DNA from 2 places in the Methylobacterium sp. P5_C11 genome. Region 2 is predicted to be linked to the other one. Evidence: predicted binding sites of a transcription regulator. Region 2 holds the regulator's gene; the other holds the start of a gene.

Region 1 (7,520 bases), on a different contig from region 2:
GCGCCCAGGGGAGGGGGCCGGCGGTCCTGCCCGACCGGACACGGGCCTCCCGCCGGACAGGGAGGTCGGGGACGGCGTCCGGCGCCCGGCGCTTGCCGAAGGTCGTCCGGCTCCGGTCGTCAGGGCTTTGCATGGACGGCTGTCTCCGCCGGGTGGGGGCCGGCTCTCATCCCAGAACCATCGGAGAACAGGGTTAACCGACCGCTTACGACGGCCCCGCACCGCGGCGAAAGTTGTGCCGGAATAAAACGCCTCCCTCTTTCTGCCCCTTCGGAGACATTGAATGATCTCGGGCAGGCCGCGGGGGCGTTTCAGAATATGCATGACCCGCAACTCAGGTAGTCGCCCTCGCTTTTCCAGGTGTCCCGACGGCATCCCAGACCGCAATCGAGGCGGCTGCTCGAGCAGAGGGTCTGTTAGTCTTCATCTTTCGTTGACGGGATCGACCTAGTCTGAGGAGGCTTGTTGCAGGAAAGCGACAGACCCGCCATCCGAGAGCGCCTAGAAGGCTGCCGGCTCAAGCTAACCCCAGGACCGACACCATCATGAAGAAGCTTCTCCTCGCATCCACCGTCCTCGCCGGCCTGACTGCCGCGGCGTCCGCCGCCGACCTGCCGCGCCGCGCCGCGCCGCCGCCGGTGTTCACGCCGGTGCCGGTGTTCACCTGGACCGGCTTCTACGTCGGTGTGAACGCCGGCTACGGCTTCGACGCCAGCAGCCGCAACACCAGCAACTACGCCCTGCCGGCCGGCTCGCTGATCAACTCGCCCGGCACCGCCGGCGTCGTCAGCGTCAACAACCGCAGCAACAACGACGGCTTCTCGGGCGGCGCCCAGATCGGCTACAACTACCAGTTCACGCCGGGCTCCGGTGTCGTGATCGGCTTCGAGGCCGACGCCCAGTACGTCGACTTCGCCCGCCGCGCCAACGCCACTCAGAACTACGCCTTCGGCGGCACCACCGGCATCGCCTTCGCTCCCCCGCGCGCCTTCGTCGCCACCAGCGGCAACGGCCTCGACTACTTCGGCACCGTGCGTGGCCGCCTCGGCTACGCCTTCGACCGCACCCTCGTGTACGGCACCGGCGGCTTCGCCTACGGCTCGGGCCAGGACGACCAGAACTTCGCTGGCAACCGCTTCCGCGACAGCTTCCGCACCGGCTGGGCCGCCGGCGGCGGCGTCGAGTACGCCCTGCCCACCGACTCGTTCCTGAACTTCTTCCGCTCCTCGGCCGTCACGCTGAAGGTCGAAGGCCTGTACGTCAGCCTCGACCGTCAGAAGAACTCGGCCGGCGGCGTGTTCTACGGCAACCTGCTGGCCCCGAACGGCACCGCCTACCTCAACGGCGCCGCCGCCAAGACCGAGTTCGCCGTCGTCCGCGCCGGCCTGAACTACAAGTTCGGCTCGTACTAAGATCGAACGGCGGAGCCGGCACGACCGGCTCTGTGCGGTGGAAGGGCTCGGCCGGAAGGCCGAGCCCTTTCGCATGTTCGGGCCTCCGGCCGGGTGCGACAGGGGAAGCCGGAACCGTCGTCGCGGCCCGGGATTGAGATCGCGGCGCCCCGGAGACATCCGACGCAGGGACCGGGCGCTCGGGAGCGATCCGCGATGCGAAGCCGAGTTCTTCTTCTGTCCCTCGCAGCCCTCTGTCTGGCGAACGCACCGGCCGGTGCGCAGGACGCGACCGTGATCGGCAAGGGTACGGTCCTGCCGGGCACGGGGCCGGGCACCTCCACGGACGGCAAAGGGACCGGCCGGCTGATGGAGGCGGCGAGCGCCGAGGAAGCCGCCAAGCGTCAGGGGCTCAAGCCCGTCGCCTTCCTGGCCACCAAGATGATCGGCGTGCCGGTGCGCAACGCCGCCGGCGACAGCGTCGGTAAGATCGACGACCTTCTGATCACCGATGGCGGAATACTGAAGGCGGTGGTGATCGACGTCGGCGGGTTCCTCGGCCTCGGCAGCAAGGTCATCGCGGTGGAGCCCGGAGCCGTGGTCCTGCGGCCCGGCGGCGAGCGGTACTCGGCGATCCTCACCCTGAGCACCGACACGGTGGCGGCCGCCCAACCCTTCGACCCGGCCAAGGCGCTCGCCGCGCCGCGATAGGCTGCCGACGCCGTCGCAGCCTCTCGCGCAGGCCCACCGCCCGGCGCGACAGGAGCCGCGCCGATGCCGCGTTCTCAGATGTCGAGATCGGCCCCCTCGGCGAAGGCCGCGCGCTCGCTGATGAAGGCGAAGCGCGCCTCCGGCTTGTTGCCCATCAGGCGCTCGACCGTGTCGCCAGTGGATTCCCGGGCCTCGTCCAAGACCGCGACGCGCAGGAGCGTGCGCTTCTTCGGGTCCATGGTGGTCTCCTTGAGCTGGGCCGGCATCATCTCACCCAGGCCCTTGAACCGCCCGATCTCGACCTTGCCGCCCTTGAACACCGTCTTGGTGATCCGCTCCCGGTCCGCGTCGTCGCGGGCATAGGCCACCTTCGAGCCCTGCTGCAGCCGGTAGAGCGGCGGGATCGCGAGGTAGAGGTGCCCGCGGTCGATCAGCTTCGGCATCTGCCGGTAGAAGAAGGTGATCAGCAGCGAGGCGATGTGGGCGCCGTCGACGTCGGCGTCCGTCATGATGATCACCTTGTCGTAGCGCAGGTCCGCCTCGCGGAACGCCGTGCCGGTGCCGCAGCCGAGCGCCAGGGTGAGGTCCGAGATCAACTGGTTGGCGCCGAGCTTGTCCCGGCTCGCCGAGGCGACGTTGAGGATCTTGCCGCGCAAGGGGAGGATCGCCTGGGTCGCCCGGTCGCGGGCCTGCTTGGCCGAGCCGCCGGCGGAATCGCCCTCGACGATGAAGATCTCGGAGCCGGCAGTGCCGGCGGCCGAGCAGTCGGCGAGCTTGCCGGGCAGGCGGAGCTTGCGGGTCGCGCTCTTGCGGGCGACCTCCTTCTCCTGGCGCCGGCGCAGGCGCTCCTCGGCCCGGTCGATCACCCAGTCGAGAACCTTGTTGGCCTGGGCCGGGGAGGCGGCGAGCCAATGATCGAAGGCGTCGCGCACCGCCGTCTCGACGATGCGCTGCGCCTCGACGGTGGCGAGCTTGTCCTTGGTCTGGCCCTGGAACTCGGGCTCCCGGATGAAGACCGACAGCATCGACGCACAGGTCGCCATGACGTCGTCGGTGGTGACGGCGGTCATGCGCTTGGCCTGGTTCACCCGCTCGGCATGCTCGCGCAGGCCCCGCAGCAGGGCGACCCGCAGGCCGGCCTCGTGGGTGCCGCCCTCCGGCGTCGGGATCGTGTTGCAGTAGGAATGCGAGAACCCGTCCTCGGTGACCATCCAGGCCACCGCCCATTCCAGCGACCCGTGCGAGCCCGGCTTGGTGATCTTGCCGGCGAACATCGCCTCCGTGACCAGGTCCTTGCCGTCGATGTCCCGGGCGAGATAGTCGCGCAGGCCGTCGGGGAAGCGGTGAACGGCCTCCGCCGGTACGCCCTCCAGCCCCTCGAGGAGGGCGGGGGCGCAGCGCCAGCGGATCTCGACGCCGCCGAACAGGTAGGCCTTCGAGCGCGCCATCTTGAACAGGCGGCGCGGGTCGAACTTCAGCGAGCCGAAGATCTGCGCGTCGGGGTGGAAGCGGACCCGGGTGCCGCGCCGGTTCTGCACCCGGCCCACCAGTTCCAGGGACCCCTGCGCATGGCCGCGCGAGAAGGTCTGGCGGTAGAGGGTCTGGTTGCGCGCCACCTCGACCTCAAGCAGGTCGGAGAGCGCGTTCACCACGGAGATGCCGACGCCGTGGAGGCCGCCCGAGGTCTCGTAGACCTTCGAGTCGAACTTACCGCCGGCGTGCAGCGTGGTCATGATGACCTCCAGCGCCGACTTGCCGGGGAATTTCGGATGCGGGTCGACCGGGATGCCGCGGCCGTTGTCGGTGACCACGAGGGCGCCGGTCTCCTCCAGCTCCACCTCGATGAAGCTGGCGTGGCCCGCCACCGCCTCGTCCATGGAATTGTCGATCACCTCGGCGAAGAGGTGGTGCAGCGCCCGCTCGTCGGTGCCGCCGATATACATGCCGGGGCGGCGCCGGACCGGCTCCAACCCCTCCAGCACCTCGATATCGGAGGCCGTGTAGCCGGAATCGGGCTCGGCCGCGGCCAGCGCCGTCACCGAGGCCGTGGCGTCCAGGCGCCGGCGCGGCTCCGGCGCGCGAGACGGAGATGCCGGGGCGGCCGCCTTGCCGCCCGGCCCGAACAGGTCGCGGGCCGGATCGCTCACGCGCGGCCCCCGCGGACGCGCCGCATCGGCCGGCTCGGATTCCCGCAGACGGTTCTGGGATCGTGATGCATGCGCCTTCATCCCCGCACGATAGCGGAACAAATCATAAACATCAAAGCCGTTCGCCCTCGGGCGACGTGACCGCACCATCGCATGCTGCGCCGCCGCGAGCGAGAGCCCGAGGGCTATCGAGTCCCGGCCGGGCAGGGCCGTCCGTCATCACGACGTTGCACAACGATGGGTTAAGGCTTTCCCGTGACCCGCCCGTCCGGCACCCAAAGGCCGCCACCGGAACGGAACGGGACGATCGACGTTGGTGGCGCAGATTAATCTTGACCGTGGTCAGGGAGGCGCAGTCCATGAGCGATGCCGCGATCGAGGCCCGCCGCCTGACGTTGATCCGCTTCGAGCACGCGGCCGGTGCTGCCTTCGGCTGCGACGACGATGCCGCCGGTATGCCCCCCGGCCGAGCCCTTGTGAATTCCACCACGATCGCCCTGGCGACCTTCGCGACGGCCCTGGCGGCGACCATCACGTATCTGGTCTGAGCCGCCGGGCGAGGCTTTCTGCGCAGGCAGAATACGCCCGGTCGCCGCGTCGGCGCGCCCGGGCTCGGCCACCTTTCAGACACGGAGAGCACCGATGACCGAGGGCGTCAGCCGGCGCCCGTCTTCTTCGCCGGGGCCTTCTTCGCCGCAGGCTTCTTCGCAGCCGTCTTCTTGGCCGCCGGCTTGTCGCCGCTCGCAGCGCGCGCGGATGTCTTGCGAACCGCCCCGCGCTTGGCCGGCTTACCGCCGCCCGAGGCCCGCTTGGCGTTGACCAGGGCGATGGCCTCGTCGAGCGTCAGCGCCTCGGCGTTCATGGTCTTCGGCAGCGTGGCGTTCACCTCGCCGTCGGTGACGTAGGGCCCGTACTTGCCGGCCTTGACCACGAGGTCGCGCCCGCTCGCCGCGTCCGTGCCGAGCGGCCGGCCGGGATCGGCGGCCGGACGGCCGCGACCGCCGCCCTGCTCCTTGGCGACGATCAGGTCGATGGCGCGGTTGCCGCCGATCTCCAGCACGTCGTCGTCCTTGCCGAGGTTGGCGTAGGTCTTCCCGTGCTGCACGTAGGGTCCGAAGCGGCCGAGATTGGCCAGGATCGGCTCGCCGGTCTCGGGGTGGCGCGCCACCTCGCGGGGCAGCGCCAGCAGCGCCAGCCCCTTCTCCAGATCCACCGCCGAGGGGCTGAGCCCCTTCGGCAGCGACGAGCGCTTCGGCTTCTCCGCACCCTTCTCGGTGGAGGCCTCGCCGAGTTGCAGGAACGGCCCGAACCGGCCGTCGCGGAGCGTCACCGGCAGGCCGGTCTTGGGATCGTTGCCGAGCACCCGCACGCCGGGCTGGCCACCCTCGGCCGAGGAGCCGTCCCCTTCGCCGTCGACGCCCGAGGCCGAGAGCTGGCGGGTGTACTTGCATTCCGGGTAGTTCGAGCAGCCGATGAAGGCCCCGAACTTGCCGAGTTTCAGCGACAGCTGTCCGGTCCCGCAGACCGTGCAGGTCCGCGGGTTCGCGCCGTCGCCCCGGTCGGGGAAGATGTGCGGCCCGAGCAGACCGTTCAGCGCCTCCAGCACGTCGGTGACGCGCAGCTCCTTGGTCTCGCCGATCGCCGCGGAGAAATCGCGCCAGAAGTCGCGCAGCACCGACCGCCAGTCGATCTCGGCGTTGGAGACGCGGTCGAGCTGCTCCTCCAGGTCGGCCGTGAAATCGTACTCGACGTAGCGCCGGAAGAAGCTCTCCAGGAAGCCCGTGACGAGCCGCCCCTTATCCTCCGGCTGCAGCCGCTTCTTTTCGATTTTGACGTATTCGCGATCCCGCAGGGTTTGGAGGACAGCGGCGTAGGTCGAGGGCCGGCCGATGCCGAGCTCTTCCATGCGCTTCACGAGGCTCGCCTCGGAATAGCGCGGCGGCGGCTCGGTGAAGTGCTGGGTCGAGCTGATCCGCTCGCGGGTGAGCGGGTCGCCGGCCTTCATCGGCGGCAGGCGGCGGCTCTCCTCGTCCTCCTCGTCGTCCTTGCCCTCCTGGTAGAGGGTCAGGAAGCCGTCGAACTTCACCACCTGGCCGGTGGCGCGCAGGTCGATCTGACGGGGGCCGACCTTCGCGGTGACGTCCACGGTGGTCCGCTCCAGCTCGGCCGATTCCATCTGGCTCGCCATGGTGCGGGTCCAGATCAGGTCGTAGAGCTTGGCCTGCTCGGGCTCCAAGTGCCGTGCCACCGCCTTCGGCAGGCGGCCCATGTCGGTCGGCCGCACCGCCTCGTGGGCCTCCTGGGCGTTCTTGGCCTTGACGCTGTACTTGCGCGGCACGTCGGGCACGTAGCGGTCGCCGAACTCCTTGCCGATCACCCGGCGGGCGTCCTGGATCGCCTCCGGCGCCATGTCGACGCCGTCGGTCCGCATGTAGGTGATGATGCCGACCGTCTCGCCGCCGACATCGACGCCCTCGTAGAGGCGCTGGGCGACCCGCATGGTCTGGGCCGGCGCCATCCCGAGTTTTCGCGAGGCCTCCTGCTGCAGGGTCGAGGTCGTGAACGGCGGCTGCGGGTGGCGCTTGGCGGGCTTCGCCTCGACGCTCGCCACATGGAAGGTCGCGAGTTCCAGGTCGCGCTTGAAGGCGGCCGCCTTGTCGCCGGAGCCGACGTCAAGGCGCTGGATCCGCTTGCCGTCGGCGCCCACGAGGCGGGCCTCGAATATCGCGCCGTCGGCGGTCGTCAGCGTGGCGATGAGCGTCCAGTACTCGCGCGGCTTGAACCGCTCGATCTCCATCTCGCGCTCGACGACGAGGCGGAGCGCCACCGACTGCACGCGCCCGGCCGAGCGGGCGCCCGGGAGCTTGCGCCACAGGACCGGCGACAGGTTGAAGCCGACGAGGTAGTCGAGCGCCCGGCGCGCCAGATAGGCGTCGACCAGCGCCTGGTCGATCTCCCGCGGCTTGCGCATCGCCGCCTCGACCGAGGCTTTGGTGATGGCGTTGAAGGTCACGCGCTCGACCGGGATGCCCTTGAGGGCCTTTCGGGCGGTGAGCGCCTCCAGCACGTGCCAGGAGATCGCCTCGCCCTCACGGTCGGGGTCGGTGGCGAGGATCAGCCTGTCGGCGCCTTTGACCGCCTTGGCGATCTCGGAGACCCGGCTCGCCCCGCGGTCGGCCAGCTCCCAGACCATGTGGAAATCCTGTTCGGGATCCACGGAGCCGTCCTTGGCCGGCAGGTCTCGGATATGCCCGAAGGAGGCGATGACTTC
Region 2 (7,520 bases):
GAACAGGGGCGGGGAGGTGGTGCGGCCCGTGAGCGCGGCGCGCAGGGGTTGAGCCACCTGCCCGAGCTTGCATCCGGCCGTCTCGGCGTAAAGGCGCACGGCGCCCTCGGTCGAGGCCGCGTTCCAGTCGGTCAGCGCCTCGAGCGCCGGGCGAACACCCGCGAGGCGGGCGCGGCCCTCGTCGGAGAGAAGGGCGCCGGCCTTCTCGTCCAACGCCAGGGGGCGTTGCGCGTACAGGTAATAGGCGCTGTCGAGGAGTTCGATCAGCGTCTTGGCACGCTCCTTCAGACCCGGCATGGCCTGGGTCAGCTTGTCCTTCAGGTCTGCCGGGAGCGGCGCCGACAGGCCGCGCGCGGGGCCGACATTCGGCAGGATGGTCTCGATCGCCGCCACGAGGTCGGCATCCGCGCTGGTGCGGATGTAGAGGCCGTTGAGGTTGGCGAGCTTGGCGAAGTCGAACCGCGCCGCCGAGCGCCCGACCGAGCCGAGATCGAAGGCCGCGACCATCTCCTCGGTGGAGAAGACCTCCTGGTCGCCGTGGCTCCAACCGAGGCGGACGAGGTAGTTGCGCAGGGCCGCCGGCAGGTAGCCGAGGTCGCGATAGGCCTCGACGCCGAGGGCGCCATGGCGCTTCGAGAGCTTGGCTCCGTCGGCCCCGTGGATCAGGGGGATGTGCGCCATCGTCGGGACCTCCCAGCCGAGGGCAGAAAAGATCTGGGTCTGGCGCGCGGCGTTGGTGAGGTGGTCGTCGCCGCGGATGATCTGCGTGACGCCCATGTCGTGGTCGTCCACCACGACGGCGAGCATGTAGGTCGGCGTGCCGTCCGAGCGGAGGAGCACGAGGTCGTCGAGGTCCTTGTTGGCCCAGGTGACGCGACCCTGGACGGCGTCGTCGACCACGGTCTCGCCCGTGAGGGGCGCGCGCAGGCGGATCACCGGCTTGACCCCGGCGGGGGCCTCGGACGGGTCCCGGTCGCGCCAGCGCCCGTCGTAGCGGGGCGCGCGGCCCTCGGCGCGGGCGGTCTCGCGCATCTGCGCCAGCTCCTCGGCGGTAGCGTAGCAATGGTAGGCGCGGCCCGCAGCCAGCAGCTCCTCGGCTACGGCGCGGTGGCGCTCGGCCCGGGCGAACTGGAAGACCACGTCGCCGTCCCAGTCGAGGCCGAGCCAGGACAGGCCGTCGAGGATCGCGTCGATCGCGCCCTTGGTCGAGCGCTCCCGGTCGGTGTCCTCGATCCGCAGCAGCATCCGGCCACCGGTGTGGCGGGCGTAGAGCCAGTTGAACAACGCCGTGCGGGCTCCGCCGATATGGAGGTAACCGGTGGGCGAGGGCGCGAAGCGCGTGACGACGGCTGAGGACATCGGTCCGATAGGTTCGGGGGCGAGGCGCGAAGGGGTGGAGGCGGGGCGGCGGAGAGAGCGTCGATGGGTCTCGACACGGCGCCCGTAGCACGAAGCGCCGGCTGTAGCACGGGCCTGCGGATGGGTTAAGAATCGCCTGGGGAATCGCCCGGCCGCCGACGACAGGTCGCGCGGTGCGGGGTGGCGGCAATGCGACGGATCGGCGCGAGGCTCGCGGGTGGCGCTGTGGCGCTGGCCGGCCCGCGCGCGCCCGCCCTCCCGGCAGTCCGCCACTGGGTGGCCAAGGGCCTCGTCCGGGAGGCCGAACAGCGCCGGCTGTTCCCCTGGCTGGCCGTGGCGTTCGGGGCCGGAATCCTCATCTACTTCGTGGCGGCGGATGGCACGCCGCTCCTAGCCGCGCCCCTGATCGGCGCGGGTCTCGCCCTGGCGCCGACCCCGATCCTGGGGGCGCGGCCGGCGGCCCTGGCGCTGGCCCTCGGCGTGGCGGCCGCGTTCCTCGGCTTCGCGGCGGCGACCTGGCGGGTCGCGCAGGTCGCCGCCCCGATCCTCACCCGCACCACCATCGGCCCGCTGGTCGGGATGGTCGAGGCGCTCGACGAGCGGGAGGTCGGCGCCCGACTGATCATCCGCGTCGAGACCTTCGCGGGGCTCGCGCCGGAGTCGCGGCCGGTGCGGGTGCGGGTCTCGTTCCGCAGGACCCCCATCCCGCGCCCCGGGGACGTCGTCGCCGCCACCGCCCGGCTGCTGCCGCCGCCGGAGGCCGCCCGGCCGGGCGGCTACGACTTCGCCCGGGACGCGTATTTCCAGGGACTCGGCGCGGTGGGCTCGCTCGTCGGCGCGGTCGCGATCCGGGCGCCGACCGAGCCGCCGCCCATGAGCCTGCGCCTCGCCGCTCTGCTGGACGAGGCCCGCAACGCGCTGACCCGCCGGATCGCGCAGGCCGCAGGGGGACAAGCGGGCGCGGTGGCGGCGGCTCTTGTAACGGGCAAGCGGGGACTGATCGCGCCGGCGACCAACGACGCGCTCCGCGCCGCCGGAATCTACCACGTGGTGTCGATCTCGGGGCTCCACATGGTGCTGGCCGCCGGCGTGGTCTTCTGGCTGGTGCGGGCGGTCCTCGCCGCGGTGCCGTACTGCGCGCTGGTCTGGCCGATCAAGAAGATCGCCGCCGGCTTCGCCATGGTCGGGGTCACCGCCTACTGCGCCTTCTCGGGCTGGGACATCGCCGCCGAGCGCTCCCTGATCATGACCCTGATCATGCTGGGCGCGATCCTGGCGGACCGGCCGGCCCTGTCGATGCGCAACCTCGCGCTGGCCGCCCTGATCGCCCTCGCCCGGGAGCCCGAGGGCCTGCTCGGCCCGAGCTTCCAGATGTCGTTCGGCGCCGTGGCCGGGCTGATCGCCTGCGCCCGGCTGATCGACGGGCGGCTGTTCGTGCGCCCCGGGGCGGGGCGGCTCGGGCGGCTCGTCGGCACCGGCCTCTCGGCGGTGACCGGGACCCTGGCCACGACCCTCGTGGCCCAGATCGCGACCGCGCCCTTCGCCACCTATCATTTCCAGACGGTTCAGCCCTTCGGGCTTGTCGGGAACGCACTGACCCTGCCGCTGGTCTCCCTCGTGGTGATGCCGTCGGCGGTGATCGGGATCCTGGCCTATCCCTTCGCCCAGGACCGGCCGATCTGGTGGCTGATGGGTCAGGCGGTGGGGGGCATGCTCGTCGTCTCCGACTGGATCGCCGGGTTCGAGCGGGCGATCGTCGTCGTGCCGGCCTTCGGCACGTCGGCGCTGATCCTGCTGACCCTCGGCCTGCTGCTGGCGACGCTCCCAGCCTCGCGCCTGCGCTGGCTCGCCCTGGCGCCTGCCCTGGTCGGCCTCGTCCTCGCGGCCAGGCCGGACCGTTACGACCTCTACGTCGACCGACAGGGCGCAGGAGCCGCGGTCCGGGGGCCAGACGGACGCCTCACGGTGCTGGGCAGCCCTTCCGGCTTCGTCCTCGAGCAATGGCTGAAGGCGGACGGTGACGGACGGCGGCCCGCAACGCTGGTCGCACCGCAGGGCAGCGGCCGCTGCGACCACCTCGGCTGCACGGCGCGCCTGCCGGACGGCCGAGCGGTGGCCCTCGTCCGGGATCGGCGCGCCTTCCCGGAGGATTGCGCCCGCGCCGCAGTGGTGATCACCGGCCTCGTGGCGCCCCCGACCTGCACGCGCCCGCTGGTGATCGACCGGCGCGTCCTCACCGCCCACGGAGCGGTCGCCCTCCGGGCCGAGGGTGACGGTTTCGCCACCCGGTACACCCGTGCCGACGGCCGCGCCGTACCCTGGCGGCCGGGACCGGCACGTGAGCCGCGCCTGCGGACGCCCGTCACATCCGGGTCGGACGGATCCCACACCGCGGAGGCTCCGCCTCCGGAAACCGACGGGTCAGGCAACGGCGCCGTCTCCGGCGACGCGCCCGCCGAGCCGCTTCAGTAGCGGCGGACGAGGCTGACCAGGCGTCCCTGGATGCGCACCCGGTCGGGCCCGAGCACGCGGGTCTCGTAGGCCGGATTGGCGGCTTCCAAGGCGATCGAGGAGCCCCGGCGACGCAGGCGCTTGAGGGTCGCCTCCTCGTCGTCGATCAGGGCCACGATGATGTCGCCGGTGTTGGCAGTGTCCTGCTTGCGGATCACCACGAGGTCGCCGTCGAGGATGCCGGCCTCGACCATCGAGTCGCCGCGCACCTCAAGGGCGTAGTGCTCGCCGCCGGCCACGAAGTCCGGCGACAGGGTGATGGCGTGGCTCTGGTTCTGGATCGCGGAGACCGGCGTGCCGGCCGCGATCCGGCCCATCACGGGAATCGAGATGGCGCGGCCGGCCTCGTCGAGGATCCGCGTGCTCGCCGGTGCGGGCGGCTGCTTGGACTTGCCGCCCTCGACCACGCTCGGCGTGAACCGGCGAGGCTCTGCCGAAGCCGCGGTCGGGGGCGCCTGGGTCAGGCTCTCGGGGATGCGGATCACCTCGATGGCACGCGCCCGATTCGGCAGGCGCCGCAGGAAGCCGCGCTCCTCGAGGGCCGTGATCAGCCTGTGGATGCCCGATTTCGACTTGAGGTCGAGGGCGTCCTTCATCTCGTCGAAGGACGGCGGGACACCGCATTCCTGCATCCGGCTCTGGATGAATCGCAGGAGGTCCAGCTGCTTGCGCGTGAGCATCGACGGGGGACTCGCGGCTTGGCGGACCGCCACGTGACGGTCTCCGAAACAAATCACGAACAGGTTAAACGTTCCGCAAGTGTTCTGCAAGGGCGGGACCGCTACGCTTGGACCGGTGTCGGCCCGGCCATGCGGCCGATCCGGCGCCTCGCCGGACGGGACGGGCCGAGAAACGCATTGACGGCGCAAGCGGAGCCGTTTCAATGCTGGCCCGTGCCCCGCCGGAGAGGCGGCGGATCCGGGACGCGGGCCGGGACCAGCTTGGAATGACGCGGATGCGACGACCCGCAGCTCTGCTGCCCCTCGGCCTCGCCGCCCTCGGCCTCGCCGGCTGCACCACCGGGTTTTCCTATATCTCGCGGAACTATGTGGCGCTCACCCCTCAGGTGGTGACGATCGGCTGCAAGGAGCCCTACGAGGTCTACGATAACCGGCAGCAGCGCCGGATGCTGATCGTCTCGAACGCCCTGCGCGAATATGCCGGCTGCAACCTGAGCGAGGCGCGGATCGATCCGGAGCCGGACGCGACCCGGGTGAAGCGCTTCCGCACCGCCGCCCGGGCCTATCTCGACGAGACGGTGCGGGAAGATTGCCGGATCACCGGCGAGACCGTGTTCGATCCGCTGAAGAGCGAATTCGCCTACGCGTGCGACGCGCCGATCGAGCGGCGCGGCACGGTGGTTCCGCGCCTGCCAGGCCGCAATCCGGGTCTCGGCCCGCGCTAGCACCACTTTGGGAAATTGATATCAGGGCGGGTGTTCGAAGGCGACTTTACTATTCGGGCCGCGCGGCGTCTGCAGCCTGTTGAGGAGATCGAGGATGGCCGACGGGGCCGCTTCCGGCAAAGGGGTGGCGCTCGCGTAGGGCCTGCTCCCTTGAACTTCCGATTACCCGGGTCGCGGGGGGCCGGCCGCAGCTGGATCGGGCACGGTGGTGCGGACCCTGCGCCCGCGCACCACGACGCTGGCCAAGCCCATCGCCCGCATCAGCCGGGCGACCGTGCCGCGCGCCACCGCGATCTCCTTGCGGGCGAGCTGACGCCACGCCTTCCTGAGCCAGCAGACGCCGAAGTTCGCCGCTTGAACGCGCCGGATCTCGGCCATCAGCATCGCGTCGCGCCTAGCCCGAGCCGACAGCCGCTCCGGATCGGCCTGCCGTTCAGCGTCCTGCTCCTATGCAGCGCTGCCGAGTTCGCAGCAATCCGCAACKGAATCAAGACGAGACAGATTAAGAGAAAAAGTCCGGATAGCTCGCGTCTTTGCTGCCAAATACAAGCTTTATATTTTGTTTTTCAAAAATATAGGTACCACGCATGACCTAAAGCTGAGTATATAGACGGATCATTACGCTACCCGTGCGTCTCTCCCGCGAACGCGTCGAGACCCGTGAGAGTCCCGCCATCCGTCCCGAGCGAACATATTCGCGGTAATATTGGTCACGTTCAAAAGTCGATCTGTTTTGATCGACCAATACGGCAAGACCAGAAACACTCGGCTCACTTTGATCGTCGCCGCGTCGCTTCCACGTCGAGGCCTATTGCCGAACGAGTCGCTTCGGCCTAGCTCCCTTGCGGCCATCAGAGCCTGCGCGGCCCCGGTCGCGATTTGAGACGGACGGAGACACCCCGAGATGCCCTTCGCTTTCTGCCGATCCCTTCCCCTGGCCGCCCTGGCGCTCGCCGCGGCCACCGTGCCGGGCTACGCCCTGGAGGTGACCCGCTCGGCCGATATCGCCGCGCCCCCGGCCAAGGTCTGGCAGACCATCGGGGAGTTCTGTGGCATCGGCGACTGGCACCCGGCCATCGAGAAATGCGCGCTCTCCGACAAGGACGGCATGAAGGTCCGCACCCTCAGCCTGAAGGGTGGCGGCACCATCAAGGAGGAGCAGGTCTCCCGGGACGACAAGGTGATGAGCTACACCTACACGATCCTGGAGAGCCCGCTGCCGGTCTCCGACTACAAGTCCACCCTCTCGGTCGCCCCGGCGGGTTCGGGCTCGAAGGTGACCTGGACCGGAACCTTCAACGCCAAGGGCGCGCCGGACACGGTCGCCACCGATGCGATCCAGGGCATCTACGAGTCCGGCCTGAAGGCGCTCGCCGACAAGGCCAAGTAGCCGCCGTCACGATTTGGTGCGCGCCGCTGAGCGGATTTGGCAGCGGCGCGCGCCGACCTCCTTCTTGGGCCGTGGAATTTTGCGGCTCCGGTTCAGCCTGACCGCATCGTAGGTCGGGCTGGCGTGTCGCCGCGCCGATTGACCCACTGCCACGCTCGGCTCAAAACCCTGCCGGCGCAGCCCCCCCCGCGCCCCAACAGGATGATCGCCGTGCCCGCGTCCCGTCTGCCGATGCGCCTCAGCCTCGCCGCCCTCGCCGTCGCGGCGCTGGGCGCCTGCCAGCAGCGCAGCGCCCCCGCGGTCGCGGAGCCCTCGCCGATCGTCCCGGCTCCGATCGCGCTGCCCACGGGCAGCGGCTGCGGTCCCGAGATCGCCCGCACCAAGGCGATCGTCGACAGCGACGTGGCCACGGGCAATCTCAACAAGCCGGTGGGCGACCGCTTCAACGCCGACCTCGCCCAGGCTGCGGCGGAATGCTCGGCCGGCAAGTCGGGCGAAGCCCTCCACCTCCTGGCCGCCGCCAAGAGCCGCTTCGGTTACCGCTGAGCCGGCCGCGCCGCCCGCCGATCCTGATCCCGTGCGATCGGGGTCGGTCGAAGCTGCGCGGTGAGTCAGCCCCTGGTATCGCGCGCCATGTCAGGCCGGCGCCCGCATCCCGAGAGGGCTGGGCCGGACGAGGGTGCGGCCTTCCGGCTAGATCACGAACATCAGGTTGAGGCCCGCCCGGCGGAACCCTTCCTCGGCGATCTTCAGGTCGAGCCCATAGGAGGCGATGTCGTCGGCCACCGGATCGAGGGATGGCGCCCGGTGCTGGTGCAGGTGCTTGATGTAGCTGTGACAGGTCGTGCAGCTCTC

Evidence for each region. The regulator LexA, encoded in region 2, represses DNA repair genes until DNA is damaged. The targets are predictions, from matches to a motif close to TGTTCNNNNTGTGTTCNG.
Region 1: parE (DNA topoisomerase IV subunit B) is a predicted target of LexA. The motif match lies at 4,344-4,361, and genes of this name have one in related genera.

The regions. Positions count from the first base shown of each region.
Region 1 covers NZ_JBFULS010000013.1:91,252-98,771, reverse strand. The annotation lists gene ACXJKQ_RS09890 (hypothetical protein) at 1-133, opposite strand, end outside; gene ACXJKQ_RS09885 (outer membrane protein) at 546-1,412, shown strand; gene ACXJKQ_RS09880 (PRC-barrel domain-containing protein) at 1,608-2,102, shown strand; gene parE (DNA topoisomerase IV subunit B) at 2,177-4,249, opposite strand; gene ACXJKQ_RS09870 (hypothetical protein) at 4,609-4,797, shown strand; gene topA (type I DNA topoisomerase) at 4,905-7,520, opposite strand, start outside.
Region 2 covers NZ_JBFULS010000022.1:12,751-20,270, reverse strand. The annotation lists gene gltX (glutamate--tRNA ligase) at 1-1,359, opposite strand, end outside; gene ACXJKQ_RS13735 (ComEC/Rec2 family competence protein) at 1,549-3,831, shown strand; gene lexA (transcriptional repressor LexA) at 3,825-4,550, opposite strand; gene ACXJKQ_RS13725 (hypothetical protein) at 4,826-5,275, shown strand; partial or broken gene ACXJKQ_RS13720 (IS3 family transposase) at 5,407-5,713, opposite strand; gene ACXJKQ_RS13715 (SRPBCC family protein) at 6,180-6,665, shown strand; gene ACXJKQ_RS13710 (hypothetical protein) at 6,867-7,211, shown strand; gene fdhE (formate dehydrogenase accessory protein FdhE) at 7,359-7,520, opposite strand, start outside.